One region of the Acidovorax sp. GW460-11-11-14-LB4 genome, then DNA from elsewhere that is predicted to be linked to it. Evidence: predicted binding sites of a transcription regulator. Region 1 holds the regulator's gene; the other holds the start of a gene.
The links. Region 1 encodes sigma-54, which starts transcription at its own class of promoters, with help from an activator protein. Its sites were predicted from a motif close to TGGCANGNAANCTGCTTT; they were not measured.
Positions count from the first base shown of each region.

Region 2: a site for sigma-54 is predicted at 4,589-4,606, ahead of glnA (type I glutamate--ammonia ligase). Genes of this name have one in related genera too.

Region 1 is NZ_JBWKYJ010000066.1:4,916-19,508, reverse strand. Features, by position in the region: gene AC07X4_RS19235 (LysR family transcriptional regulator) at 1-431, shown strand, start outside; gene AC07X4_RS19230 (LuxR C-terminal-related transcriptional regulator) at 462-1,109, shown strand; gene AC07X4_RS19225 (hybrid sensor histidine kinase/response regulator) at 1,257-3,923, opposite strand; gene AC07X4_RS19220 (dicarboxylate/amino acid:cation symporter) at 4,166-5,536, shown strand; gene AC07X4_RS19215 (DUF2214 family protein) at 5,709-6,155, shown strand; gene AC07X4_RS19210 (PsiF family protein) at 6,253-6,546, opposite strand; gene AC07X4_RS19205 (hypothetical protein) at 6,631-7,155, opposite strand; gene argS (arginine--tRNA ligase) at 7,266-8,975, shown strand; gene AC07X4_RS19195 (SPOR domain-containing protein) at 8,991-9,647, shown strand; gene AC07X4_RS19190 (thiol:disulfide interchange protein DsbA/DsbL) at 9,760-10,416, shown strand; gene lptA (lipopolysaccharide transport periplasmic protein LptA) at 10,525-11,184, shown strand; gene lptB (LPS export ABC transporter ATP-binding protein) at 11,181-11,963, shown strand; gene AC07X4_RS19175 (RNA polymerase factor sigma-54) at 11,963-13,564, shown strand; gene AC07X4_RS19170 (acyl-CoA thioesterase) at 13,646-14,128, shown strand; gene AC07X4_RS19165 (THUMP domain-containing class I SAM-dependent RNA methyltransferase) at 14,125-14,593, shown strand, end outside.
Region 2 is NZ_JBWKYJ010000026.1:38,473-53,065, reverse strand. Features, by position in the region: gene AC07X4_RS11835 (YncE family protein) at 1-732, shown strand, start outside; gene AC07X4_RS11830 (polysaccharide deacetylase family protein) at 756-1,577, shown strand; gene AC07X4_RS11825 (sterol desaturase family protein) at 1,675-2,688, shown strand; gene AC07X4_RS11820 (EI24 domain-containing protein) at 2,724-3,665, shown strand; gene AC07X4_RS11815 (competence/damage-inducible protein A) at 3,662-4,483, shown strand; gene glnA (type I glutamate--ammonia ligase) at 4,656-6,071, shown strand; gene AC07X4_RS11805 (hypothetical protein) at 6,294-6,815, shown strand; gene glnL (nitrogen regulation protein NR(II)) at 6,897-7,922, shown strand; gene ntrC (nitrogen regulation protein NR(I)) at 7,974-9,611, shown strand; gene AC07X4_RS11790 (ferritin-like domain-containing protein) at 9,840-10,787, shown strand; gene xth (exodeoxyribonuclease III) at 10,955-11,734, opposite strand; gene AC07X4_RS11780 (dihydrofolate reductase) at 11,814-12,302, opposite strand; gene AC07X4_RS11775 (DUF4337 domain-containing protein) at 12,335-12,943, opposite strand; gene AC07X4_RS11770 (thymidylate synthase) at 13,018-13,887, opposite strand; gene AC07X4_RS11765 (GNAT family N-acetyltransferase) at 14,000-14,512, shown strand.

The DNA of each region.
Region 1 (14,593 bases):
CCGCCTACCTGCAGCGTCACGGCACCCCGCGCCACCCCAGCGAGCTGGTGCAGCACGACTGCCTCACGCTGTCGAGCGAGGCGTCGCAAACACGGGGCTGGGCGTTCCGCATGCCGGTCGAAGGCGGTGGCACCGAGGTCATCCACCTCAAGCCCGGCGGCCCGCTCGATTGCTCGGACGGGCAGGTGCTGCACGACTGGTGCCTGGCGGGCTACGGCATTGCCTGGCGCAGCACCTGGGAGGTGGAGGCCGAGATCGCCGCCGGGCGCCTGGTGGAGGTGCTGCACGATTTTGCGGCGCCGCCCAACGGCATCTATGTGGTGTTTCCGCAGCGCAAGCACATGCCGCTGCGGGTGCGGCTGTGGATCGAACACCTCAAGCACCAGTACGCACAGCCCGCGTTCTGGAAAGGCCCGCAGGCCGGCGGCTGATAGCCCCCGTGGCAGACTGCACAACACTCCATGTCCACCGCGCCCACACTCCTCGTTGCTGACGACCACCCGCTGTTCCGTGCGGCCGTGCTGCACGTGCTGCGCGAGCGGCTGCCGCAGTTCCGTACGCTGGAGGCGGCCAGCGCCGCCACGCTGGGCCAGGCGCTGCGGGACCACCCCGAGGTCGAGCTGGTGCTACTGGACCTGAGCATGCCCGGCACGCGCGGCTTCTCTGCCTTGCTGCATGTGCGCGGCGAATACCCCGAGCTGCCCGTGGTCATCATCTCTTCCAACGACCACCCCCGCGTCATCCGCCGCGCGCAGCAGTTTGGTGCTGCGGGCTTCATCCCCAAGTCCGCGCCCGCCGACGCCATGGGCGACGCCATCCAGGCCGTGCTGGATGGCGGCAGCTGGTTCCCGCCCATGGCGGCCGAGCGCTCCGAGGCCGACGCTGAGCTGGCCGCGCGGCTGGCACAGCTCACGCCCCAGCAGTTCCGCGTGTTGCTGTGTCTGGCCGATGGCCTGCTCAACAAACAGATTGCAAGCGCGCTGGGCCTGGCCGAGAACACGGTGAAGGTGCATGTCACCGCCATCCTGAAAAAGCTCGCGTGCTACAGCCGCACGCAGGCGGCGGTGCTGGTCAAAAGCCTGGAGACGGAAGACGGCGTGTCTTCCTGAGGTGGAGATCTGCATCAAAACGGCCGCTGTCGCCTATTCAACGAGCCCTGGATGCTACTAAAAGCGTAGCGACGAGCGCGGCCTCTCCAACCGGGCGCAGCACCCTGCCTGAGGCGCCGTGCAAAGGCCGCCCCGTCGCGCAGCGGCTCAGGGGGATGCTCCCTGTCTCAGCAGCGTCTGGCTCACCAGCGCCCGCAGCGCGGGGGCGCGCACCGGCTTGGCCAGAAAGCCCCAGCCGCGTTCGGCGGCCTGGCGGCGCAGGGTGGCATCGCGCTCGGCGGTGACCAGGATCACGGCGGGTGTCTGGCCCCAGCGCTGGCACAGCTGCGCGAACACTTCGGGGCCGTGGAGGCCGGCGCCCAGGTGCACGTCCAGCAGCACCAGCTGCGGCGCCCGGCCGGGCTGGGCGGCGGCCAGGGCCTCGGGCGCGCCAGCGGCCAGCGGCACCGTGCAGCCCCAGCGCTGCAGCAGGGCCTGCGTGGCGGCGCAGGTAGGGCCGTCGTCATCAATGACCCAGGCGCTGCTGCCTTGCAGGGGGGCGTCGTCGGCGGGTTGCTGCGTGGTGGCGGGGGGCGCAGCCTGCTGCGCGGCGGCAGGGTTGCCCAGCGGCACACACACCCAGAACACGCTGCCGCGCCCCAGTTGCGAGCGCAGGCCAATCTCGTGCCCCAGCAAGCGGCCCAGGCGTTCGACGATGGCCAGGCCCAGGCCTGCGCCCCGGTCGTCGGCGCGGCCTTCGTCCAGGCGGCGGAATTCTTCAAAGATCTCGCGCTGCAATGACTCGGGGATGCCGGGGCCCTGGTCGTGCACCTCGATGCGCAGGTGGTGGTCGCCCACCCTGCGGCAGCCCACCACGATGCGCCCGCGCCGGCTGTAGCGGATGGCGTTGGAGACAAAGTTCTGCAGGATGCGGCGCAGCAGGTTATCGTCGGTGCGCACCACGGCGCGCGTGGGCACGCAGCGCAGTTGCAGGCCCTGGCTTTCGGCCAGCACGCCAAAGTTGTGGCCCAGCACCTGTAGCAGGGGCCCCAGGGCCACGTCGTGGATGTGCACATCGAACTGGCCCGACTCCATGCGCGAGATGTCGAGCAGGCTGTTGAGGATGGCGTCCTGCGCGGCCAGGGCGCCGTCGATGCTGTCCACGGCGTGCCGTTCGGCGTCGCCTGGCAGATGGCTGCGCAGCAGCGAGGTGAACATGCGTGCGGCGTTCAGGGGCTGCAGCAGGTCGTGCACGGCGGCGGCCACAAAGCGGGTTTTGGAGCGGTTGGCCTGCTCGGCTTCGCGCCGCGCGGCGTCCAGGTCGCGGGTGCGGTCGGCCACGCGCTGCTCCAGCGCATCGGCCAGCGATCGCAGCTCGCGTGCGGCGTTCTTGTAGCTGGTGATGTCGGCGTAGCTGGTCACAAAACCGCCCTCGGGCAACGGGTTGCCCCGGATCTCCAGCACCGTGCCGTCTTCCTTGGCGCTTTCGTGCAGGTGGGGGGTGCCGCTGCGCAGGTGCGCCAGGCGGCGTTCGATGGCTTCTTCCACCGGGCCCGGGCCCAGCAGGCCCCGGCGCGCGTTGTGGCGCATCAGGTCTTCAATGGGGCGACCCACCTGCATCAGGTCGGCGGGGTAGCGGAACAGCTGCACATAGCGCGAGTTCCACGCCACCAGCTTCAGGTCGGCGTCGATGATGACCACCCCCTGGGGCAGGTGTTCCAGACTGCGGGAGAGGCCCATGTCAGCCTGCTGCGCCGCCTGCACGATGCCGTCCTGCGCGGTGCGCAACTCCTGCGCGTGCTGTTGCAGCACGGTCTCCAACTCCTGGCGGCTGCGCTGGCGCAGGCGGGCCAGGCGCTGGCGCTGGCGCACAAACAGCACCAGCAGCGACAGGGCCAGCCAGCCGCCGCCCCCGGCTGCGGCCGCCCAGCGGCTGTCAGCCATGCTGCTGTGGGTGGTGTGCACCAGGTGCAGTTGCCAGGGCGTGCCGGGCAGGGGCTGGGTCAGCCACAGCATGCGGCCGGGCGGGGCGGGCATGTCGGCGGACGGTTGCACACGCACCAGCCGCCCGCCATTGTCCAGGCGGTCGTCCACGCGGACGTCGAGCGGGCGCAGCGGCTGGTCGGAGTACTGTCGGGTGGCGTTCAGCTCGCGGCGCTCTTCGTCGTCCAGCGGCTCCAGCAGGCGGTAGCGCCATGCGTCCTGGCTGGCGAGAAAGACCACACCATGCGCGTCCGACGCCAGCACGATGTCGGGTGTCTGCAGCCATTCGCGCTCCAGCTCCTGCAGCGCGATCTTGATGGCCACCAGCCCCAGGATGTGGCCGCTGTCGTCGCGGATGGCCTGCGACAGGAAGTAGCCCGGCTCGCCCGTGGTCACGCCAATGCCGTAGAAGCTGCCGCGCCCCTGGGCCAGCGCCTGCTGCACATAGGGGCGAAAGCTGTAGTCCACGCCCACATTGCTGGTGGCTGTGCGCCAGTTGCTGGCGGCCACGGCCAGGCCGTCGCGGTCGAGCAGGGTGAGGGTGGAGGACTGGCTGGCGCCGTTGGCCTGCTCCAGCTTGCGGTTGAGCTGCGCTACCTCGTCGGTGCTCAGGGTGCGGCGCAGGGCGTCCTGCAACTGCGCGTCCAGGGCCAGCACCTCGGGCAGGGTGCGGTAGCGGTCGATGCGCTGGGCCAGCGTCTGCCCGTACAGGGCCAGCTGGCGCTGCACGCTCTCGCTTTCGTCCAGCAAGGACCGGTGCCAGGCCCACTGGCCAGCCGCGAACATGCTGGCCACCGTGCCTGCTAGCAGGATGAGCAGCGTCCAGAACTGGCGAAGGCGGGGCGTGGGCATGGGAATCCAGCGGGGTGGTTGTGCGGCACCAAGGCCAATTGGGTGCGGGTGGGAGTGTGCTGCACCAGGCTGGGGACTAGGTAGTTACCCTGATTTGGTGCGCGCGCTCTCCTATGAAGCCGCTCTCGACTAATACCAATAGGTTATCGGCTGAAACAAAGTGCAGCGGTACAAACGGCACCCTTGACGCGCGCCGGAGGCACCCCGGTGGTGCAGACCCGTGACCCCAGGAGACCCGTTCCATGCACAACCATTCCGCTCCCGCAGCCTCGACCTTGAAGCTGCCTTTTTATCGGCAACTGTACTTCCAGGTGGTGTTCGCCATCGTCCTGGGCGTTCTGCTGGGCCATTTCGAGCCGTCCTACGGCGAGGCGCTCAAGCCGCTGGGTGACGCGTTCATCAAGCTGGTCAAGATGATCATCGCCCCGGTGATCTTCCTGACCATCGTGACCGGCATCGCTGGCATGTCGCAGCTCTCCACCGTGGGCCGCGTGTTCGGCAAGGCCATGGCGTACTTCCTGTTCTTCTCCACGCTGGCCCTGGTGGTGGGCCTGGTGGTGGCCAACGTGGTGCAGCCCGGCGCGGGCATGAACATCAATGTGGCCGACCTGGACCAGACGGCGGTGAAGGGCTACGTGGCCAAGTCGCACGAGATGACGCTCACGGGCTTTGCCATGGACATCATCCCCAAGACGCTGGTGAGCCCGTTTGTGGGCGACAACATCCTGCAGGTGCTGCTGGTGGCCGTGCTGTTCGGCATTGGCCTGGCCATGGTGGGTGAGGCAGGCCGCCCGGTGCTGAACTTTCTGGACGCGCTGACGACGCCTGTGTTCAAGGTGGTGGGCATCGTGATGAAGGCGGCGCCTCTGGGTGCGTTTGGTGCCATGGCGTTCACCATTGGCAAGTTTGGCCTGGGCTCGCTGGTCAACCTGGCGTGGCTGGTGGGCTCGTTCTATGTCACCTCGCTGCTGTTTGTGGTGGTGATCCTGGGCTTGGTGGCGCGCCTGTGTGGCTTCTCGGTGTTCAAGCTGATCCGCTACCTCAAGGCCGAGCTGATGCTGGTGCTGGGCACTTCGTCGTCTGAATCCGCCCTGCCATCGCTGATGGAAAAGATGGAAAAGGCGGGTTGCAGCAAGTCGGTGGTGGGCCTGGTGGTGCCCACGGGCTACTCGTTCAACCTGGACGGCACCAACATCTACATGACGCTGGCCGCGCTGTTCATCGCCCAGGCGACCAACACCGAACTGACGCTGGGCCACCAGGTGGCGCTGTTGCTCGTCGCCATGCTGTCGTCCAAGGGCGCGGCGGGCGTGACGGGCGCGGGCTTCATCACCTTGGCCGCCACCCTGGCCGTGGTGCCCGAAGTGCCCGTGGCCGGCATGGCGCTGATTCTGGGCGTGGACCGTTTCATGAGCGAATGCCGCTCGCTGACCAACTTCATCGGCAACGCCGTGGCCACGGTGGTCGTCTCCCGCTGGGAAAACGCGCTGGACCAAGATCGCCTGGACGCGGCGATGAATGGCCATCCGCTGCCGCTCGCAGTGTCTGCGGCCTCGGCCCCCGTGGTGTCGGCGGATGTGCCTGTGGCGACGGTGGCGCGCACCGTGGCTTGATGGCGGGTACTTGCTGAATCAGCGCTGCCAGCGGCGCGGGCTTTCGGGCCCGCGCCGCTTCTTTTTGGAGCGGTCAGGCCCGCGCCATCGCGCACAATGGTGGCCCTGCCGGATGGCACTGTGAGCGCTTGGAGCTGCGCAGTGGCCTCGGGCGCTACAAGGAATCTGCACCATGACCCTCGAAGCCATCCTGGCCGCCTTTCACCTTCTGGCCATCCTGACCTTTGTGGTTTTTCTGTCCAGCCAGGCGGCGCTGTGCCGTATCGAGTGGCTCAATGCTGCCGTGGTCGAGCGCCTGGCCCGCTTGGATGTGATCTACGGTGTGGCCGGGGCGGTGATGATTGGCAGCGGCCTGGCCCGGTTGATCTGGGGCGTGAAGGGCGCCTCGTGGTACCTGTCGCAGCCCCTGTTTCACATCAAGATCACCCTGGTGCTGGCCATGGTCGTGCTGTCGTTTGTGCCCTCGGCTGCGTTTCGCCGCTGGCGCCAGAACCTGCGCATCACTGGCGCCCTGCCGCCCGCCGCAGAAGTCGCGCGGGTCCGCCGCCTGGTGATGATCCAGTCGCATGTGCTGCCTGTGGTGGCCGTGATTGCAGTGTTCTGGGCGCGCGGCTGGTAAGTGCAAACACGCCCCCCATAAAAAAGCCCGCCTGGCTGGATGCCGGCGGGCTTTTGCTTATCGAGCCCGGTGAAGATGCACCGGGTGTGAACTTACTTCACTTCTTCAGGCACTCGCTCATGAAGGCCTTGCGCTCGTCGCCCTTGAGCGTCTTGGCCTTGGCGTCAGCGTTGCAGGTTTTCATCTTGTCCTGCTGGGTGGCGGGCTTGTTGCTCAGGCAGGTCTTCATGAAGGCCTTGCGCTCGTCGCCCTTCATGTCTCCGGCGTCCTTGTTGCAGGTCGCCATCTTCGATTGCTGTTTGGTAGGGGCCTTGGCGTCTTCGGCGGCGTGGGCACCAAAGCCCAGTGTCAGCGCCAGGCCGAGTGCAGTCAGGGAAAGAAGCTTTTTCATGGAATCTCCTGGTGTGAATGCGTTATGGGGGGTCCCGGCGGCATTGCACCATAGAACATGGCGCGCGACAACGCGGACCCGTCATCACAACCCTGCGCGGGCCCTGGTGGCCGCGGCTGCATGAAAGGCTTTCAGTGCCGTGTGGATCTGCCGGGGGTCGTGCGCCAGGCCACCCAGGGCAAACACCACATCCCCCCGTTGCTGCCAGCGTTTGAGTGCCTTGACGATCACACCCCGTGCGGAGTCTCTGTGGCCGGGGCGCAACTTGACCAAGATCACGCCTTCGTAGTCGTCCAGGTGCGCACGTTCCATGGCCTCCCAGGTCACGGTGTGCGGGTCGTCCTGGCGCAGATCGGTGATACCGGTGGCGTCAATGACCACCGCCGGGTCTTGCTCCCGGTAGGCCTCCAGGGCGGACCGGCCCAGGGTTCCGCCCACACAGAAGGAGACGAATGCGGCACACAGGCAGAGGGCCGTGAGCAGTCGGTCGTTCGATACAGACGCCCAATACAGCGAGAAGGCCAGGCATACCGCCATCAGCAGCACAAAAGGCACCTGAAACACCAGGGTCCAGCGGCGCCGATAGAGCAGGATGGGCTGGGGTTGCACGCGCACTCTCCGGTTGAAAGGGCATTGCGGCCCATTGTGCCTTTCGCTGCGGGATGCCTCCTGGCGGCGCGTCTGGCGCCCTGCTGCTGGCAGACCCGTAAAATCCACCGATGCTCACAGCCAAAAATGAATTGCTCGCTGCGCTCGCAGCCGAGCTGGAAAACCTGTTCCCCGGCGCTGGCGCCAAGGCAGCCTTTGAATCTCCCAAGGTGGCGGCCCATGGCGACTTCGCCTGCACCGCGGCCATGCAACTGGCCAAGCCCCTCAAGCTCAACCCGCGCGCACTGGGCGAGCAGCTCAAGGCCGCACTCGAAGCCACGCCCGCCTTTCAGCGCTGGGTGTCCGCCATTGAAATCGCGGGCCCGGGCTTTCTGAACATCCGCCTCCAACCCGCCGCCAAGCAGGAAGTGGTGCGTGAGGTGCTGGCTGCGGGCGAGCGCTTTGGTTACCAAGCCAGCAACGGCCAGCAGGTGCTGGTCGAGTTCGTGTCGGCCAACCCCACGGGCCCGCTGCACGTGGGCCACGGCCGCCAGGCCGCGCTGGGCGATGCGATTTGCAACCTGTTCAGCACCCAGGGCTGGAAGGTGCACCGCGAGTTCTATTACAACGACGCAGGCGTACAGATCGACACGCTGACCAAGAGCACGCAGCTGCGCGCCAAGGGCTTCAAGCCTGGCGACGACTGCTGGCCCACCGACAGCGAGAACCCGCTGGCCAAGAACTTCTACAACGGCGACTACATCGCCGACATCGCCGAGGCCTTCAAGGCCAAGGCCACCGTGAAGGCTGACGACCGCGAGTTCACGGCCAACGGCGATGTGGAGGACTACGACAACATCCGCCAGTTTGCGGTGGCCTACCTGCGCAACGAGCAGGACAAGGACCTGCAGGCCTTCAACCTCCAGTTCGACGAGTACTACCTCGAATCCAGCCTGTACACCAGCGGCCGCGTCGAGGCCACGGTGAACAAGCTCGTAGCCAACGGCAAGACCTACGAGCAGGACGGTGCGCTGTGGCTCAAGTCCACCGATTACGGCGACGACAAGGACCGCGTCATGCGCAAGCAGGACGGCACCTTCACCTATTTCGTGCCCGACGTGGCGTACCACATTGCCAAGTGGGAGCGCGGCTTCACCAAGGTCGTCAACATCCAGGGCACGGACCACCATGGCACCATCGCCCGCGTGCGCGCCGGCCTGCAGGCGGCCGATGTGGGGATCCCCAAGGGTTACCCCGACTACGTGCTGCACACCATGGTGCGGGTGGTCAAGGGCGGCGAAGAGGTCAAGATCAGCAAGCGTGCCGGCAGCTATGTCACGCTGCGCGATTTGATCGAGTGGACCAGCAAGGATGCGGTGCGCTTCTTCCTGCTCAGCCGCAAGCCCGATACCGAGTACACCTTCGACGTGGACCTGGCCGTGGCACAGAACAACGACAACCCCGTGTACTACGTGCAGTACGCGCATGCCCGCATCCAGTCGGTGCTGCGTGCGTGGCAAGAGGCGGGCGGTGGTGATGTGGCTTCGCTCAAGGATGTGGACCTGTCTGCCCTCGAAGGCCCGCAGGCCCAGGCGCTGATGCTGCAACTGGCCAAGTACCCCGAGATGCTCACCGCCGCCGCCGACGGTGAGGCGCCACACGATGTGACCTTCTACCTGCGCGACCTGGCCGCCAGCTACCACAGCTATTACGATGCCGAGCGCATCCTCGTGGACGACGAGGCTGTGAAGAAGGCGCGCCTGGCGCTGGTCGCTGCCACCGCCCAGGTATTGCACAATGGCCTGGCCGTGCTGGGCGTGTCGGCCCCGGCCAGAATGTAAGCAGTTACTACCAATATGAAAAAGCAACAGACGGGCGGGACCATTGTCGGCTTCATCGTCGGGGTCATCGTGGGCCTGGGCGCGGCGCTGGCCGTGGCCGTGTACGTGACCAAGGTGCCGGTGCCCTTCCTGAACAAGGGCAATGGCCGCGGTGCCGACCTAGACGCAGCGGAGTCCCAGAAAAACAAGAACTGGGACCCGAACTCGCCGCTGTATGGCAAGAACCCGGCCCGCCCTGCGGCGCCAGCGGTGGCGGCAGCCGCGTCAGCGCCTGCATCCGCTCCCGCCCCTGAGGTGCGCGCCGCCGCGTCGGCTGCCAAGCCTGCCGCGAGCAAGCCAGACGCCAAAGCCGAGGCCAAAGCCGAGAGCAAGCCGGGCGCTGACCCGCTGGGCGATCTGGCCGTGGCCAAGGCCGCGGCCAAGGGCAGTGTGGACCCGTTTGACTACTTTGTGCAGGCGGGCGCCTTCCGCACCCAGGCCGACGCAGACGCCCAGCGCGCCAAGCTGGCCATGCTGGGCTGGGAGGCCCGCGTGAGCGAGCGTGAGCAAAATGGCCGGGCGGTCTTCCGGGTGCGCATCGGTCCTTTCACCAAGCGTGACGATGCCGAAGTGCTCAAAGAGAAACTCGATGGCGCCGGGCTGGAATCGGCGCTGGTGCGTGTGCAGCGCTGATCGGCCTGTGGCTGTGAACAGGGGCCTGTGCATACAGCGCCACCACCAGGGCTGAACTTTTTGTAAAGGGATGTCTCACATCCCGCATACCTGAACCAGGAGAGTCTTTGTCATGAAACGCCGTGAGTTTTCTTTGTCCGCCGCCTCTGCGGTTGCCGCTTCTGCCCTGACGCTGCCAGTGGCCAACCCCGCGATGGCGCAAGCCCGCCAGTTCAAGGAGGGCAAGGACTTCAAGCGGCTGGACAAGCCCGTCACCCCCGATGCGCCGGCCGGCAAGGTCGATGTGATCGAGTTCTTCTGGTACAGCTGCCCCCACTGCAACGCCTTCGAGCCCACGCTGGACGCCTGGGTCAAGGCTGCGCCCAAGGACCTCTCCATCCGCCGCGTGCCCGTGGCGTTCAACGCCAGCTTCGTGCCCCAGCAAAAGCTGTACTACACGCTCGAAGGCATGGGCAAGCTCGAAGCCCTGCACGCCAAGGTCTTCCGTGCCATCCACGTGGAAAAGGCCAAGCTCGCCAAGGACGACGAAATCCTGGCCTGGGTGACCCAGCAGGGCGTTGATGCGGCCAAGTTCAAGGAGGTCTACGGCTCCTTCAGCGTGGCCAACCAGGTGCGTCGCGCCTCGCAGCTGCAAGATTCGTACGGTGTTGAGGGCGTGCCTTCCATGGGTGTGGCAGGCAAGTACTACACCGACGGCACGATGGCCGGCAGCATGCAAACCGTGTTGCAGGTGGTCGAATACCTGGCGGCCACGGCACGCAAAGCCTGACGATGTGCCGACCCTGTCGGCAAGTTGTCCCAAAGGCCCGCTGACGCGGGCTTTTTTTTCGGGGTGGGTACCATCGGGTGGCTACAATCATTGCAAGATTCGTGCCCTATGACCCACCGCCTACTCCCCCTCCTTGTGCTCGCAGCCCTGACCGGCCTTGCGGGCATGGCATATGCCGAAAAGGCTGACCGTGCCAAGCCCATGAACATCGAGGCCGACGCCCTGCGCCACGATGAACTCAAGCAGACCAGCGTGTTCTCGGGCCGCGTGGTGATGACCAAGGGCACCATCGTGCTGCGCGGCGCGCGGCTGGATGTGCGCCAGGACGCCGACGGCTACCAGTACGGCGTGGTCACGGCCGAGGCGGGCAAACGGGCGTTCTTCCGCCAAAAGCGCGACACCGTGGCGGGGGCGCCTGACGAGTTCATCGAAGGCGAAAGCGAAGTCATCGAATACGACGGCAAGGCCGACAACGTGCGCTTCATCACCCGCGCCGAACTCCGCCGGTACCGTGGGTCGGTATTGAACGACGAGATCACCGGCGCCGTGATCGTCTACAACAACCTCACCGATGTGTTCACCGTCGATGGCCAGAAGGCACCAGCCTCTTCTGCCGCAGCGGGCGACACACCAGCGCCCGGTGGTCGTGTGCGCGCCGTGCTGGCGCCCAAAGACCCTCCGCCCGGCGCGGCAGCCCCGGCCCCAGCGCCTGACGCGCCCGCACCGGCGCTGCGCCCCAGCAACAGCCTTGGCGGCGGCGCCAAGTGAGCGGGCCTGCTGTGAGTACCGGTCCTGACTCCCAGGCGGGTAGCCGCCTGGAGGTACAGCATCTGGCCAAATCCTATGGCAGCCGCAAGGTCGTCAAGGATGTGTCGCTGGTGGTGCAAAAAGGCGAGGTTGTGGGGTTGCTCGGCCCCAACGGCGCGGGCAAGACCACATCCTTTTACATGATCGTGGGCCTGGTGCGCAGCGATGCAGGCGATATTCGCATCGACGGCCACTCGGTGGCCCACATGCCCATCCACCGCCGCTCTCGGCTGGGTCTGTCGTACCTGCCGCAAGAAGCCTCGATCTTCCGCAAGCTCACCGTCGAAGAAAACGTGCGTGCGGTGCTGGAACTGCAGCGCGCCGATGACGGCCAGCCGCTGTCGCGCGACGCCATCGAAGAACGCCTGACGGCACTGCTGCAAGAGCTGCGTGTGGACCACCTGCGTGCCTCGCCCGCGCTGGCACTGTCCGGTGGCGAGCGCCGCCGCGTCGAGATCGCCCGCGCCCTGGCCACCCAGCCGCGCTTCATCCTGCTGGACGAGCCTTTTGCCGGCATCGACCCCATCGCAGTGATCGAGATCCAGCGCATCATCGGCTTCCTCAAGGCACGCGGTATTGGTGTGCTCATCACCGACCACAACGTGCGCGAGACGCTGGGCATCTGCGACCACGCCTTCATCATCAGCGACGGCCGCGTGCTGGCGCAGGGCACGCCCTCCGAGATCGTGGACAACGCCGAAGTACGCCGCGTGTACCTGGGCGAGCATTTCCGCATGTGATGAAGCCTGGACTGTCGCTGCGCGTCTCGCAGCACCTTGCATTGACCCCCCAGCTCCAGCAGTCCATCCGGCTGCTGCAGTTGTCCACGCTCGAACTCTCGCAGGAAGTCGAGCAGATGCTCGACGAAAACCCGTTCCTCGAACGCAATGCCGACGAAGCACCGCGCGAGGAGTTTGGCCTGGAAGCCGCCGACACGCCCGCGCAGGCCGACGACTACAGCGCCGATGATGCTATGTTTTCAGGAGCTGTCGGCGCAAGCAGTACTGGCGCTGAGAGCCAAAACGAGGCTGAAATCCCCAGTGCAGGTGCCGACGAGCCCGACTGGAGCGGCGACGGCACCGTCGAGATGGCGCCCAACGACGCCGAGTGGGGTGGCGACGCCCCTGCGCGCACCCGCAACGATGCGGAAGGCGACGAGGCCGACGCCACCGAGCTGGCCCGTTCGCACGAATCGCTCACCGCCTTTTTGCACCGCCAGGCACTGTCGCTGCGGCTGTCTGAAGTGGACACGGCCGCGCTGCGTTTTCTCATCGAATCGCTGAACGACGACGGCTACCTCGAAGAGCCTCTGGAAGAACTCGCTACCAGCCTGGCCGGGCCCGACGACCTGGAACAGATCGAAGAACTGGTGCACCGCTTCACCGTGGCCCAACGTCTGCTGCAGAGCCTGGAGCCCGTGGGCGTGGGCGCGCGCAACCTGGCCGAATGCCTGACGCTGCAGCTCACCGCGCTGGCGGCCGACGAAGACAGCGACGCCGACCCCGAGACCGTGCAGACCGCGCTGCGCATCTGTCAGCAGCCGCTGGAGATGCTGGCCCGCCGCGACATCCGCCGCCTGACGCAGCTGTGCAGCGAAGGTGGCGTGGCCGGAGAAGAACGCACCCGGTCTGCCATGGCACTCATCGCCCGCCTGGAGCCTCGCCCTGGCCGCCGTTTTGCCGACGTAGAGCGCAACATCATCATCCCCGACGTCATCGTGCGCAAAGCCGGTCGCGCCAACGGGCGGGACGGCCAGCACAACTTCATCGTGCAGCTCAACCCCGACGTGATGCCCCGTCTGCGCGTGCACGACATCTACGCAGGTGCGCTACGCGGCCACAAGGGCGGCGAGGGCCACCAGGGCATGCAGCAGCGGCTGCAGGAGGCGCGCTGGTTTATCAAGAACATCCAGCAGCGCTTTGACACCATCCTGCGCGTCTCGCGCGCCATCGTCGAGCGGCAGAAGAACTTCTTCACCCACGGCGAGCTGGCCATGCGCCCCCTGGTGCTGCGCGACATCGCCGACGAGCTGGGCCTGCATGAGTCCACCATCAGCCGCGTGACCACGGCCAAGTACATGGCCACGCCGATCGGTACCTACGAGCTGAAGTACTTCTTTGGCTCTGGCCTGGGCACCGAGACCGGTGGCAATGCGTCCAGCACGGCCGTGCGCGCACTGATCAAGCAGTTCGTGTCCGCCGAAAACCCGGCCAAGCCGCTGTCCGACAGCCAGATCGCCGAGATGCTCAAGGAGCAGGGCATCGAATGCGCCCGCCGCACCGTGGCCAAGTACCGCGAGGCGCTCAAGATCGCGCCGGCGAATCTCCGCAAAGCGCTGTAGTCGCTCTGGCAGCTGGCGCACGGTGCGCCTGCGCTGCCGTAGTCTTTTCTGTTGTTTCCGTATTACCCACCGCAGCCCACCATGGCCCGCATCGTCTTCGACCTCCCACCGCACTTCGGCTTTGCCACCGAGCTGCAGATCTACATCAGCCACGTGAACCAGGGCGGGCACCTGGACAACGCGCAGTTGCTCAGCCTAGTGTCCGAAGCGCGGGTGCGCTTCTTTCAGTCGCTGGGGTACCCCGAGGCGGATGTGGGCGGCCTGTCCATCGTGGTGGGCGACATCGTGGCGCAGTACAAGTCCGAAGGTTTCCATGGCGAGACCATGCGGGTGGAGATGGCCCCGGCAGACTTCAACCGCTACGGCTTCGACCTCGTGTTCTGCATGACCGAGAAGACCTCCGGCCGCGAGGTGGCGCGCGGCAAGATCGGTATCGTCTTCATCGGCAAGGCCGACCGCAAGGTGGCACTGATCCCCGAATCCATCCGCCAATTGCTGCTGGCCCGCGCGGGAACGCCGGATTCCCATGCATTGTCCGAGCGCGTATCCTCCCCATCGACATGAACCAACTCCAACTTTTTCTCCCTTGCGCCGCGGGCGTCGAGGGCTTTCTGGCCGACGAGGTGCATGCCATCACCGGCCTCACGGGGCAAGACCTGCTGGTGGGCCGGGGCGGTGTGCTGTTGCGCGCCTCGTGGCGCCAGGCCATGCAACTCAACCTGCACAGCCGCCTGGCCCAGCGCGTTCTGGTGCAACTGGCGCACCGCCCGTACCGGTCTGAGAACGACCTCTACGCCATGGCCAGCGAGGTGGCCTGGGAGATATGGTTCACCACGCGCCAGACCTTCAAGGTCGAGGTGACGGCCCAGCACAGCCCGCTGCAGAGCCTGAACTTCGCGGGCCTCAAGGTCAAGGACGCGGTGGCCGACCGCTTCCGCCACAAGAGCGGCGTGCGCCCCGATGTGAACACCCAGTGGCCCGATGTGCGCATCCACCTGCACCTGACCACCGACGAAGCCACGATCTACA
Region 2 (14,593 bases), on a different contig from region 1:
GTGGACCCCCGTACCGCCGAGGTGCAGCGTACCGTACGTGGGATTGTGGACCCCTACCATCTGCGATTCAGTCCCGACATGAAATGGTTCATCACGGCCGCCAACCGTCTGAATCACGTGGACTTTTACCGCTGGGACGGCAAGGACCTGACCCTGGTGCAGCGCGTGGCCACATCGCGCACCCCCAGCCATCTATGGATCGATAGTCGCAGCACCACCGTCTATTCGACCATGCAGGACAGTGACGAACTGGTGGCGATTGATATTGCCACCCAGACCATCAAATGGCGCGTCAAAACAGGCCCCATGCCTGCGGATGTCTACGGCAGTCCCGATGGCAAGCACCTGTTTGTGGGACTGACGGGCGGTGACAGCGTGGAGGTGTTCGATATCTCCGGGCGTGAAGCGGTCAGCGTCAAGCGGATCAAGACAGGCAACGGTGCACACGCCTTTCGCGCTGCTGGCGATGGGCACCACCTGTATGTGAGCAATCGCGTGGCCAACTCGATCAGCAAGATCGATATGAACACCCAGCAGGTCGTCGAGTCGTACCCTGTGCCTGGCGGCCCTGATTGCATGGATGTTTCGGCGGACGGACGCTACATCTACGTCAGTTCCCGTTGGGCACGGAAGCTGTCCGTGGTGGATACCCAGGCCAAGAAGGTGGTGCGCCAGGTCAACGTGGGCAAATCGCCCCACGGCGTTTGGACCTTGCAGCACGCGCCGCGTTGAGCGCTGCACCGCCGGTCAGAGGTATGTTTCTCAGCGCTCTTCGTGTACCACACGGCAGGCGTCGCGATGCTATCGTATTGATAGCTGTTTGGGCATGTTTCACCAGCGCTACCGCCCAAAATGACTGCAAAAAGCCCCTGTACCTGACCTTTGACACTGGCCACATGGAAGTGGCGCCTTTGGTGGCTGAGGTGCTCAAGCGCCAGCAGGTGCACGTGACTTTCTTTGCTGCAAACGAACGCACGAAGGAAGGCGATGGAAGTCTGGGGGACCATTGGGCCCCATGGTGGCGTGAACGCGCCGCGGAGGGCCATGAGTTTGCCTCCCACACCTGGAATCACACCTACTGGCGTGCCGATGCTGGCAGCGCGCCGCATCCGGCGTTTCGGGTCCGTCCCTCGGCGGGACAGCGTGAGGGTCAAAGCTTTGTGATGTCTGCAGCTGAATACTGCGAAGAAATTGCCCGTGCTGCGGATCGTTTGAAGGCCATTACCGGCAAGACGCCTTTGCCCCTGTTCCGCGCGCCTGGCGGCAAGACCTCTGCACAATTGATTGCCAGCGCGAAGGCCTGCGGTTACGCGCATGTGGGGTGGTCGCCTGCCGGCTTCTTGGGGGATGAGCTGCCCAGTGAGACGGCCAGCAACACCGCGCTGCTGAACAAGGCGCTGCGTGATGTGCGCAGTGGCGATATCCTGCTGGCGCACCTGGGGATCTGGTCGCGCAAGGACGCCTGGGCGCCCGCTGTGCTGGAGCCTTTGATTGAAGGGCTCAAGCAGCGAGGGTTTTGCTTTCGTACCTTGCGGGATCATCCTGACTATGCGGCCGCAGCGGCTCAGGTTCGCTAGATGGGCTGTGGGATCAAGTTGGATCGCGTGTGCCGTGGCTGAGGGCGCACGCGCCGCATGTTTGCATGAATAACCAGGTGCCAGGGAGCGCGACACGATGGGATGGCTAGGCGGTGTATTTGACAGCGTGCAGCAATGGCTTTTTGAGAGCGTGCTGCAGCCGCTGATGTTCACCACAGGGCTGGCCAGCCTGCTGGAGAACGGCTATGAGGCCTCCGGCTGGCTGCTGGTGGGATTGCTGCAGCTGGTCGTCATCGTGGCTGTGATTGGCCCCCTGCAGCGCTGGTGGCCGGTGGAGCAGATCAATGACCGCACCACCATCCGCACTGACATCCTCTACACCCTGATTCACCGGCTGGGACTGTTCCGGCTGGCGCTGTTTTTCACGGTGGATCCGCTGGCGGATTCACTGTTTGGTGCCTTGCGTGTGGCGGGTATCAGCACGTTCCAGCTCGATGGCCTCTGGCCGGGTGTGACGGACATCTCCTGGGTCAGCTTGCTGCTGTATCTGGTGGTGTTCGATTTTGTGGACTACTGGATCCACCGGGGGCAGCATCACTTTGAGTGGTGGTGGCGGCTGCATTCGCTGCACCATGCACAGCAGCAGATGACGATGTGGAGCGACAACCGCAACCACCTGCTCGATGACCTGCTGCGCGACGTGATTCTGGTGACGGTGGCGCAGCTGATTGGCGTTGCGCCGGGGCAGTTCATTGCCATCGTGGCCATCACTCAGCTCAGCGAGAGCTTTCAGCACGCCAACGTGCGGCTGTGGTTTGGTCAGGTGGGTGAGCGGCTCTGGATCAGCCCCCGGTTTCACCGCCGGCACCACAGCATTGGCATTGGCCACGAGACGGTCAAGCCAGCGACCGGCGCTGCAGCAGGCTTGCCAGCCGCGCAGCCGCGCGTGGTGCTCGGTGGGCATAACTTCGGGGTGCTTCTGCCCTGGTGGGACATGCTGATGGGCACGGCCAACTTTGAAAAGCGCTTTGACCCCACGGGCGTGCGCGACCAGGTCGAGCCGGGCCCCGATGGCCGTGTGCGCGACTACGGCGCGGGGTTCTGGTCCCAGCAATGGCGGGGCGTACTGAGGTTGCTGGGCAGGGCCTGAGCGGCTTGGCGGGCGCTGCCTGTATGCTTGCCGCCATGGGATTACTGCTTGATTCTTTCTGGCGTGCCGCTGCCTATTGCCTGCGTCCGCGGGTGATTGCGCTGTCGCTCTTGCCTCTGTTCTTGATCGCCGTTTTGGCACTCGGCCTGGGTTACTTCTATTGGGACGCGGCGGTGCAGGAGATGCGCGCATTGCTCGATGCGTCCTCGTTGCTGGCCAGCGTCTGGGGTTGGCTTCAGGGCTGGGGCCTGGGGGATGTGACTGCTGTCATGGCGCCGTTGATGGTGGTGCTGGCCGTGGCGCCTGTGCTGGTGGTGGTGTCGCTGCTGACCGTAGCGGTACTCATGACCCCCGCCCTGGTGGCATTGGTGGCTGCGCGGCGGTTTCCGGATCTGGAGCGCAAGAAGGGCGGGTCCTTCATCGCGAGTGTGGCCTGGTCGGTAGGGTCCACGGTGTTGGCGCTGGTGGCGCTGGTGGTGTCCGTTCCGCTGTGGCTGGTGCCGCCGCTGGTGCTCATCCTGCCGCCGCTGATCTGGGGTTGGCTGACCTACCGTGTGATGGTGTTCGACGCCTTGGCAGACCACGCCAGCAAGGAAGAGCGCCTGGAGATATTCCGCCGCCATCGCAGTAGCCTGCTGGGCATTGGTATCGTCACAGGCTATCTCGGGGCGGCGCCCAGCATTGTGTGGGCATCGGGCGTGGTGTTTGCCGCCGCGTTTTTTGTGCTGGTGCCGCTGGCGATCTGGATCTACACCCTGGTGTTCGCGTTTTCCTCGCTGTGGTTCACGCACTACGGTCTGGCCGCCCTGCAGCGCTTGCGTGCCGAGCGGTCCACCATGGCGCCGACGACCGGGCACGCCCCATTGGCCGAAGCGGCCGCGCATCCCAAAGACGCGCCAGCTCTGAACATGGCGGCACCCTCAGCCCTCGTGCTGCCGCCCCCTGCAAATCCGAACCCTGGAGACAATCCACCATGACCCCCACCTTTGGTCTCATCATCGTGGGTGACGAGATACTGTCAGGCAAAAGGGCCGACAAGCACATGCCCAAGGTGATCGACCTGTTATCGGCGCGGGGCCTGTCGCTGGCCTACGCCGACTATGTGGGCGACAGCCCGGACCGCATCACGGCCACTTTGCAGCGGGCGTTCGCGTCGGCCGATGTGGTGTTCTCGTGTGGCGGCATTGGCGCAACCCCAGACGACCACACGCGGCAATGTGCTGGACGTGCCCTGGGCCGGGATCTGGCCCTGCACCCAGAAGCCGAGACGCTGATTCGCGAACGCATGCAGGATGTGGCGCGCGAGCAGGGCGTGCCCTATGAGCCCGACCGGTCCGACAACGTGCACCGCCTCAACATGGGCATGTTCCCGGTGGGTGCGCGCATCATCCCCAATCCCTACAACAAGATCCCCGGCTTCAGTTGCGACGGGGCTGGGGGCGGTGCCGTGCACTTCGTTCCGGGCTTCCCAGTCATGGCCTGGCCCATGATCGAATGGGTGCTGGAGCACCACTACGCAGCCCATTTCAACCGGGCACCGCAGACCGAGCAGTCGGTGGTGGTTTATGGTGCGATGGAGGCAGCCTTGACGCCCCTCATGGAGCAGATTGAAAAATCGCACCCGGATGTGCGGGTGTTCAGTTTGCCCAGCGTAGATCATCCACAATACGGGCGGCATATCGAACTGGGTGTCAAAGGGCCCGCGTCCTCGGTGCCTGCTGCATGGCAGGCTTTGAAAACAGGATTGCACGAATTTGGTGCAAATTGCGGCCCTGAATTGGTGCGCAATCTGTGAGACTCAGATTTGGTAGATGGATTGCACCGTATTGGTGCTTTTTGGCGCATGCCACGCCGACCTGTCGCGGGTAGCGCTCCTTCATAGTGCGGTGCTGCACTCGGCTGGCACGCAAACTGCTTTTATTTCGGCAAACTCTTTTTTCAACAAGCGCTTTATCCAGGAGAACCTGATGGCCAAGACCGTTGCAGACGTGATGAAGATGGTGAAGGAGAACGAAGTCAAGTTCGTTGACTTCCGTTTCACCGATACCCGTGGCAAACAACAGCACACCACGGTGCCCGTCTCTCACTTCGACGAAGACAAGTTCACTTCGGGCCATGCCTTTGACGGCTCGTCGATCGCCGGTTGGAAGGGCATTGAAGCCTCCGACATGCAGCTGATCCCCGACCCGAGCACGGCCAACATCGATCCGTTCTTTGAAGAAACGACGCTGATCCTGACCTGCGACGTGATCGAGCCCACCGACGGCAAGGCCTACGACCGCGATCCCCGCTCCATTGCCAAGCGCGCTGAAGCCTACCTGAAGGCCTCCGGCCTGGGCGATACGGCCTACTTCGGTCCCGAGCCAGAATTCTTCATCTTCGACGGCGTGCGCTGGAGCACTGAACCCAACAACACGTTCTACGAAATCGAAGAGTACGAAGCCCCCTGGAACACAGGCGCCAAGCTCGAAGGCGGCAACCGTGGCCACCGCCCCACCGTCAAGGGCGGCTATTTCCCCGTGCCTCCTGTTGACAGCACGCAAGACATGCGCGCCGAGATGTCCCTGATCCTCGAATCCCTGGGCATTCCGGTTGAAGTGTTCCACCACGAAGTGGCAGGCGCTGGCCAGAACGAAATCGGCACCAAGTTCAGCACGCTGGTCGAGCGCGCCGACTGGACGATCCTGCAAAAGTACGTGATCCACAACGTGGCCAACGCTTACGGCAAGACCGCCACTTTCATGCCTAAGCCTTACCACGGCGACAACGGCTCCGGCATGCACGTGCACCAGTCCGTCTGGAAGGACGGCAAGAACCTGTTCGCTGGCGATGGCTATGCTGGTCTGTCGGACTTCGCGCTGTACTACATCGGCGGCATCATCAAGCACGCCCGTGCCCTGAACGCCATCACCAACCCCGGTACCAACAGCTACAAGCGCCTGGTGCCTCACTTCGAAGCACCGGTGAAGCTGGCCTACTCGGCCAAGAACCGTTCCGCTTCGATCCGTATCCCTTACGTGGCCAACCCCAAGGGCCGTCGCGTGGAAGCCCGCTTCCCCGATCCACTGATGAACCCCTACCTGGGCTTCGCAGCCTTGCTGATGGCCGGTCTGGACGGCGTGGAAAACAAGATCCATCCTGGCGAAGCCGCTACGAAGGACCTGTACCACCTGCCTCCAGAAGAAGACAAGCTGGTGCCCACCGTGTGCCACAGCCTGGACCAGGCCCTGGAACATCTGGACAAGGACCGCGCGTTCCTGACCAAGGGTGGCGTGTTCACCGACAGCATGATCGACGCCTACATCGATCTGAAGATGAACGAAGTGACCCGCTTCCGCATGGCAGTGCACCCTGTCGAGTACGACATGTACTACTCGCTGTAATCGTCTGCCTGCAGACCATTGCTCAAGAAAAGGCGGCGCAAGCCGCCTTTTTTCATGGGCGGGCGGCGGCGCTACCTGCGCCGAACGCGTGCGGCGGAACCAAGACGCCAGGTGTTGCATCCGTATACACAGCCCTTCAAGGGTCTGCCCTTGTTGGATTGGAGATGTAGGGTGATTGGGGGATACTCCCCTGTCCCCTGCATGTCAGTGCGAGGAAACCGAATGAATAAAACGCTCATCACCCTGCTCCTCATCGCCGCCACCGTCCCCGCAGTCCAGGCGCAAGACCGCATCTACCGTTGCGGCAACGAATACACCAACAACGCCCAGCAAGCCAAGGAGCGCGGCTGCAAGCTGGTGGAGGGCGGCAACGTTACCGTTGTGCAGGGCACCCGCCCAGCGTCTGCCGCAGCTCCTGCAGCGGGTGGTGCGGCAGCCCCGTCGTCTGCGACCTCGCCCGCCAACGCTCCACGCGTCAGCAACAACGAACAAAAATCCCGTGACTCGGATGCCCGCGCGATTCTGGAGTCCGAGCTGCGCAAAGCGGAAACGCGCCATGCCGAGCTGCTCAAGGAATACAACAACGGCGCCCCCGAGCGCAACGCACTCGATCTGCGCAACCCCCAGCGCTACACCGAACGCACGGCTGAACTCAAGGCCAGCGTGGCCCGCAGCGAGAGTGACATTGCGGGTATCAAGCGCGAGATTGCCCGCCTGCCTGCCCCTGCTGCACCCACCAACTGACAGCGGTGATTGCGTGTGAGTGCCCCTTCTTCCTCCGACCTTCCCGGCGCTGACACCGGGCGTTTTCATTCCCTGGACCTGATGTCCACCCTGGTGGCGGTGCTGCGCGCTGACGATGGCGCGGTGCAGTTTGCCAATGCCGCGCTGGAAAACACACTGGGCCTCTCGCGCCGCACCCTGGAAGGGGCGGACTTCTCTACCTTCTTCACCGACCCGGCACTGCTGCAGACCGCACTGGCGGGCGCCCGGGGCAAGGACTTTGCCGCGCTGCGCTACGAGGCCAGCCTGAAGCGCCTGCACCAGGACCCGGTGCCCGTGCATGTCAACGTGGCCGATGCCGAGCAGGTGGGCGAAATCCTGGTGGAGCTGTGGCCGCTGGAGCAGCAGGCCCGCCAGGACCGCGAAGAGCGCCTGCGTGACCAGGCCCAGGCCAACAAGGAGCTGATCCGCAACCTAGCCCATGAGATCAAGAACCCGCTGGGCGGCATTCGAGGCGCGGCGCAACTGCTGGAGATGGAGCTCGATAACCGCGAGCTCACCGAATACACCCAGGTCATCATCCACGAGGCCGACCGCCTGCAAAGCCTGGTGGACCGGCTGCTCGCGCCCCACCGCCACCCGCATCTGGTGGGCGACGTGAACATCCATGAGGTGTGCGAGCGGGTGCGCTCGCTCGTGCTGGTCGAATACCCGCAGGGCCTCAAGGTACAGCGCGACTACGACACCTCCATCCCCGAGTTTCGTGGGGACCGTGCGCAGCTCATTCAGGCGGTGCTAAACATCGTGCAGAACGCGGCCCAAGCGTTGTCAGAGCGAATCGCCAAGGGCGATGCCGTGATCACGCTGCGCACGCGCGTGGCCCGCCAGGTCACGTTCGGCCGGCAGCGCTACCGGCTGGCACTGGAATTGCATGTCATCGACAACGGACCGGGCGTACCCGATGCCATCAAGGAGCGGATTTTTTATCCACTGGTATCGGGTCGGGACGGCGGATCAGGGCTGGGGCTGACGTTGGCGCAAACCTTCGTGCAGCGTCACCACGGGTTGATCGAATGCGACAGCGTACCGGGTCGCACCGACTTCCGAATCCTGATCCCCTTGCCCTGACAGCGCATGACGGTCCCTGACACGCAACCACAGGGAAGGTAAGAAAAACATATGAAGCCGATCTGGATAGTAGATGACGACCCCTCGATCCGCTTCGTCCTGGAAAAGGCGCTGGCCCGCGAGAACCTGCCCACGCGCAGCTTCACGCACCCGCGCGAAGTGCTGGACGCACTGGCCGATGTCACCGCAGGCGACCCCGCGCGCCAGGGCCCCCAGGTTCTGGTGAGCGACATCCGCATGCCCGGAGGTTCGGGCCTGCAACTGCTGGAGAAGGTGCGCGAGCTGCAGCCCGGCCTGCCCGTCATCATCATGACGGCGTACTCCGACCTCGACAGCGCGGTGTCGGCTTTTCAGCGCGGCGCGTTCGAATACCTGCCCAAGCCGTTTGACCTGCCCAAGGCGGTGGAGCTGATCCGCCGAGCGGTGGAAGAAAGCCAGCGCGAAGAAGTCACCGAAGAGCGCCAGACCGCGACCCCCGAAATGCTGGGCCAGGCGCCCGCCATGCAGGACGTGTTTCGCGCCATCGGGCGGCTGTCGCAAAGCCAGGTCACGGTGCTCATCACCGGCGAATCGGGCTCGGGCAAGGAGCTGGTGGCGCGCGCGCTGCACAAGCATTCGCCCGTGGCAGACGGCCCCTTTGTGGCCATCAACACCGCCGCCATCCCCAAAGACCTGCTGGAGAGCGAACTCTTCGGCCATGAGCGCGGCGCCTTCACCGGCGCCCAGACCCAGCGGCGCGGCCGCTTCGAGCAGGCCGAGGGCGGCACGCTGTTCCTCGACGAAATCGGCGACATGCCGTTTGATTTGCAGACGCGCCTGCTGCGCGTGTTGTCGGACGGCCAGTTCTACCGCGTGGGCGGCCACGCAGCCGTCAAGGCCCATGTGCGCGTGATTGCCGCCACCCACCAGAACCTGGAGCAGCGCGTCAAGGAAGGCGGCTTCCGCGAGGACTTGTTCCACCGCCTCAACGTGATCCGCCTGCGCCTGCCCGCGCTGCGCGAGCGGCATGAAGACGTGCCCATGCTCACGCGCCACTTTCTGCAGCAAAGCGCGCGGCAGCTGGGCGTGGAGCCCAAGCGCATTGCCGATTCAGCACTGGCGCGGCTGGAGCAGTTTGCCTTCCCGGGCAACGTGCGCCAGCTGGAGAACATCTGCCACTGGCTCACGGTGATGGCGCCTGCCCAGGTGATCTCGCTGCAGGACCTGCCGCCCGAGGTGCTGGAAGCCCCGGTGTACCAGCCGCCAGTGCGCGCCACGGCGGGCGCCGAGCCTGCGGCGGCCACGGTGACATCGATGCCGGTGGCCCCGCTGGCCCCTGTTGCGCCAGTGGCGCAGCCTGCACCCGAATTGGTGGGTGGCCTGCACCCTGCAGCGCAGGCGTCTGCTCCGGTGTCGGCGTCTGCACCTGCGGCCGTTGCGTCCTGGTCGGCCGACGCCGCCGCAGCCCCTGTGGCTGCTGCCCACAGCTGGGAGCAGGCACTGGAAACCGAGGCGCAAAAACTGCTCGCAGGTGGCCAGCCCGAGGTGTGGGACGCGCTCACGCGGCGCTTTGAGTCGCGCCTGATCCGCACGGCCCTGGTGGCCACCCACGGCCGTCGCATGGAGGCCGCGCAGCGCCTGGGCATTGGGCGCAACACCATCACCCGCAAGATCCAGGAGTTGGGGCTGGACGCGCCGGATGAAGTATGAAAATGGCCGCAGGTGCATGTTTATCATGCCTCTGCAGCTATTGAAATCGTAGCAATGCAAGGTGCCACTACATCGCTGGTGGCATCGCTGCAACCTGGCCCGGATGCGCGCTGCGCATCGCACTGCATGGCGGGCCATGTCCTACATGCAGGCCCTCCCTGGGCCGACCCGGCACTCCGGAGGTGGCTTCAACAATGAAGTCACTGTCAACCAACCGGAGATGTTCCTATGTCGGATTTCAACGATGCCAACCGTGACCCTTTGACCAATGAGCCGGGTGCTCACCCCGTCGGAACGGGCGTGGGTGCTGCCTTGGGTGGCGCTGCAGCCGGCGCTGCTGCCGGTGCTTTCGGCGGCCCGGTCGGCGCTGCCATTGGTGGCGTAGCGGGGGCTGTGGCCGGCGGCCTGGCTGGCAAGGCGGCTGCCGAGGCCGTCAACCCCACCGAAGAAGACGCCTACTGGCGCGAAACCTACCACCGCGAGCCGTACTACGTGGGCGGCCGCACGTACGACCAATACCGTCCCGCCTATGAGCTGGGCTGGTCGTCTGTGGGCCGCTACGAGGGCGACTTTGACGCCATCGAGCCGCGCCTAGCGGACGACTGGCGCGCACGCCACGGCAGCGACGGCCTAGCCTGGACCGATGTGCGCCCCGCCACCCGTGCGGCGTGGGAGCGCGCCGCCAACCGCACTGCGCTCGCCACCGACCGTCCGATGGACGTGATCGACGCCGAGGATGTGGTCGATGTACTCAATGACCTGCTGGAGTCTGCACGCGATGGCGAGTACGGCTTCCATGCCTGTGCAGAGCATGCCGAGTCGGGCCAGCTCAAGGGCATCTTCCAGCGCCACTCGCGTGAATGTGCCGCTGCCGCTGTCGAGCTGGAGCATGAGATCCGCCGCCTGAATGGCGACCCTGCACAGGGCGGCACGGTGGCAGGTGCGCTGCACCGGGGCTGGGTGTCGGTGAAGACGGCACTTTCCACCCGCGACGACAAGGCCGTGCTGGAAGAGTGCGAGCGTGGCGAGGACGCTGCGGTGGCCCGCTACCGCAAGGCGTTGAAGGCGACGCTGCCTGCAGATGTGCGCGCGCTGGTGGAGCGCCAGGCACAAGGCGCCCAGCGCAACCACGACGAGGTGCGTGCGCTGCGCGACGGGTTCTCGCCACGGCCCTGATCTCAGGGGCCAAGGGAGTCCCTGGGGGAAGCCACGCCTGAGATGGCGCCTGTGCTGCATCTGAGGGTTGCCCCCAGAAAAAAGGCTGCCAGAGGAATACTCTGGCAGCCTTTTTTGCGTCGCATACGGGCAGCCTGAGGGCTGCAGCCCAGCGGTTCCAGGGCGTATCAGGCGCTCATCGTGACCACCACCGGCGCGTGGTCGCTGGGCTGCGGGTTCTTGCGCGGGGCGCGGTCCACCACGCAGGCCGTCACTGTGGGCTTGAGCGCTTCGCTCACCAGGATGTGGTCGATGCGCAGGCCCCGGTTTTTCTGGAAGCCCAGCATGCGGTAGTCCCACCACGAGTAGCTTTTTTCGGGCTGCTCGAACATGCGGAAGGCATCGGTCAGTCCCAACGCCAGCAGCGCCTGGAAGTGGTTGCGCTCTTCGGTGGTGTGGTGGATGGTCTCGCGCAGGCCTTCGGGGTCATACGAGTCGCGGTCTTCCGGTGCCACGTTGAAGTCGCCCACCAGCACCAGGCGCGGGTGGGCGGCCATCTCGGCGCGCACCATGTCCTGCAGCGCCTGCAGCCAGCGCATCTTGTAGGCGAACTTTTCCGAGCCCGGCTCCTGGCCGTTGACGAAGTAGCCGTTGAGCAGGCGCAGCGGGCCTGCCGGAGTGTCCAGCGTGGCACCGATGACACGGGCCTGCTCGTCGCCAAAGTCAGGGATGTTGCGCACCACGTCGCGCAACGGGTGGCGGCTCAGGATGGCCACGCCGTTGTAGGTCTTCTGGCCGAAGGCCACGGCTTCGTAGCCGGCCTCTTTCAACGCGTCGTGGGGAAACTTGTCGTCGGTGAGCTTGAGCTCCTGCAGGCACAGGGCATCGACCGGGTTGGCGGCCAGCCAGGCCAGCACCTGGGGCAGGCGCACCGACAGGGAGTTCACGTTCCAGGTGGCAATTTGCATGGTTTTTGGCCGGTAGCGCTAGTGGATCATGCGCTGGCAGCTATCAAAATGTGAGTAGATGAGGAAAGGGGCAGAAGCGTCAGGCGCGGCGCACACGGGTCACAAAGCTGAACGGGAGCCCGTTGGCGCTCACGTGGTGCTCGCGGGCGGTTTCTACCCATTCTGCGCCCAGCACGGGGGCATAGGCATCGCCGTCAAAGTCCTGGGCGATCTCCGTCACCTCCACGCAGTCCGCCAGGGGCAAGGATTCGGCATAGATCTGCGCGCCCCCAATGATCCACACGGTTTTGCCCGCGTCGCACAGCGCCAGTGCTTCGGCCAGGCTGCCTGCGCGGTGGGCACCCTCGGCCTGCCAGTCGGCCTGCCGCGTCACCACGATGTTGGTGCGGCCGGGCAGGGGGCGAAAGCGTGCGGGCAGCGAGTCCCAGGTCTTGCGGCCCATGACCACCGGGCATCCCTGCGTGAGCTGCTTGAAGTGCGCCATGTCCTCGGGGATGTGCCAGGGCAGGCGGTTGTCCTTGCCGATGACGCCGTTGGCCGCGCGGGCGTAAATGAGGTGCAGGGGCATAGGGCTCGCTCGGTGCTTGAATGGGGAGGGGATCAGATGTGCAGGAACGCCAGCGCGCCCACACCCAGGCCCACGGCGGCCACGCCGTACATGCCGTATTCCAGCCACTTCTTCTTGGTCAGCAGCGCAATCGCGGCCAGGGCAATCGCCACCTGCAGCGCGGTGGTGGCCTGGGCCCAGCGGTGGTGCTGGTGCATCTGGGCCTCGCTTTGCTGATCGAAGGCGTGGGCATCGGCCTCCAGCTTTTCGGCCGCGGTCTTGATCTCGTTCTTCTCTTTTTCGTAGCGGTCGATCTTGGCCTGGTATTTGACCTTCTCGGCTTCGGCCGGGGTCAGGTCACGGGCCAGCTCGGCCAGGCTTTGTTTGGTGCTTTTGGACTGGAAGTAATTCCACTGGTTGGAGGCCTCGGTCTTCTTGATGGCCGCGTCGTTCTTCATCAGGCCCGCATTGGCCTGGGTGGCGCCGCCCATGTAGGCAAAGATGGCACCCACCGTGGCCACGATGGCCGTGAACATGGCGATCTTGTTGGTGGACGAGCCGCCGCCATGGTCCGCACCGTGGTGCGCAGCATCGTGGCCGTGGGTGGCATGTTCGACCGCGTGGTCGTGGGGGCCGTGTACGTGGAATCCGCCGGAAGACATAGATAGAAGCTCGTTGTATTGGTTATGGGTGAAAGCGGGGCCTGTGCCGCAGGCTGGCTGGTGCAGTGGTCAGGTCAGACTGCCACGGGCGCCTTGATGGCAGGGTGGCACTGGTAGTCCACCACTTCAAAGTCTTCGTACTCGTAGTCGAAGATGCTGCCCGGCTTGCGTTTGATGTTCAGCACGGGGTAGGGGTAGGGCGTACGCGCCAGCTGGGTCTGCACTTGCTCGTGGTGGTTGCTGTAGATGTGGCAGTCGCCACCCGTCCAGACGAAGTCGCCCACCTCCAGGTCGCACTGCTGGGCCACCATGTGGGTCAGCAGCGCATAGCTGGCGATGTTGAACGGCACACCCAGAAAGATGTCTGCGCTGCGCTGGTACAACTGGCAAGACAGCGTGCCGCGCCCGCCGGGCTCTTGCGCCGGGGCTACGTAAAACTGAAAGAAAGCGTGGCACGGCATGAGCGCCATCTTGTGCAGCTCGGCCACGTTCCAGGCGCTCACGATGATGCGGCGCGAGTCGGGGTTGGTCTTGAGCGTTTGGATGACGTCGCTGATCTGGTCGATGTGCCCGCCGTCCGGCGTCGGCCAGCTGCGCCACTGCACGCCGTACACCGGGCCCAGGTCGCCGTCCTCGCGAGCCCATTCATCCCAGATGGTCACGCCGCGCTCTTTCAGCCAGTTGTTGTTGCTCGATCCGGTCAGGAACCACAACAACTCCTGGATGATTGACTTGAGGTGCACCTTCTTGGTCGTGACCAGCGGAAAACCTTCCTTCAGGTCAAACCGCATCTGGTGGCCGAACACGCTCTTGGTGCCGGTGCCGGTGCGGTCCGACTTGTCCACGCCGTGGGTGAACACATGGCGCATGAAATCTTCGTACTGGGAGCGCACGGGGCGGGCGGGCAAGGCAGGAGCTGGCGGGGCAGCAGAAGGCTGGGTCATGGGATGGATCACTCAGGGTAGGGCGCCGCCATCAAGGGGTGGCCGTTGCCGACGGCGGATTTTATGCGGAGCGGGAGAATGCCAGATTCGCCATCCATCCACTGCACTTCCCATGACGACTTCCGATACCCCCGTCACCATCCGCCCCCTCCAGGCTGCCGACTGGCCCGCCGTGTGGCCCATCCTGCGCACCACCTTCCGGGCGGGAGACACGTATGCGTTTGCCCCCGACAGCACCGAGGCCGAGATCCACAAAGCCTGGGTAGAGCTGCCTGCCGCAACCTTTGTCGTCCTTGGCGCGGGCGGGGAGATTTGGGGTACCTATTTCATCAAGCCCAACCAGGCCGGGCAGGGCGCCCATGTGTGCAACTGTGGCTATGTGGTGGCGCCGACCGCGCAGGGGCAGGGCGTGGCCTCGTTGATGTGTGAGCACTCCCAGCAGCAGGCTGTGGTCATGGGCTTTCGGGCCATGCAGTTCAACCTGGTGGTAGCCAGCAACGTGCGCGCCGTGCGGCTGTGGCAGCACCTGGGCTTTGCGATCGTGGGCACGCTGCCCGGGGCCTTCCGGCACCACACGCGGGGCTATGTCGATGCCCATGTGATGTTCAAGACACTGGTGGCCTGAGCTTTTTGTCCATGCAAAAAGGGCTCCCATGCAGGAGCCCTCTCAGAGAGTCAGGGGGAAACACTTCCGCATGGTGGCAGC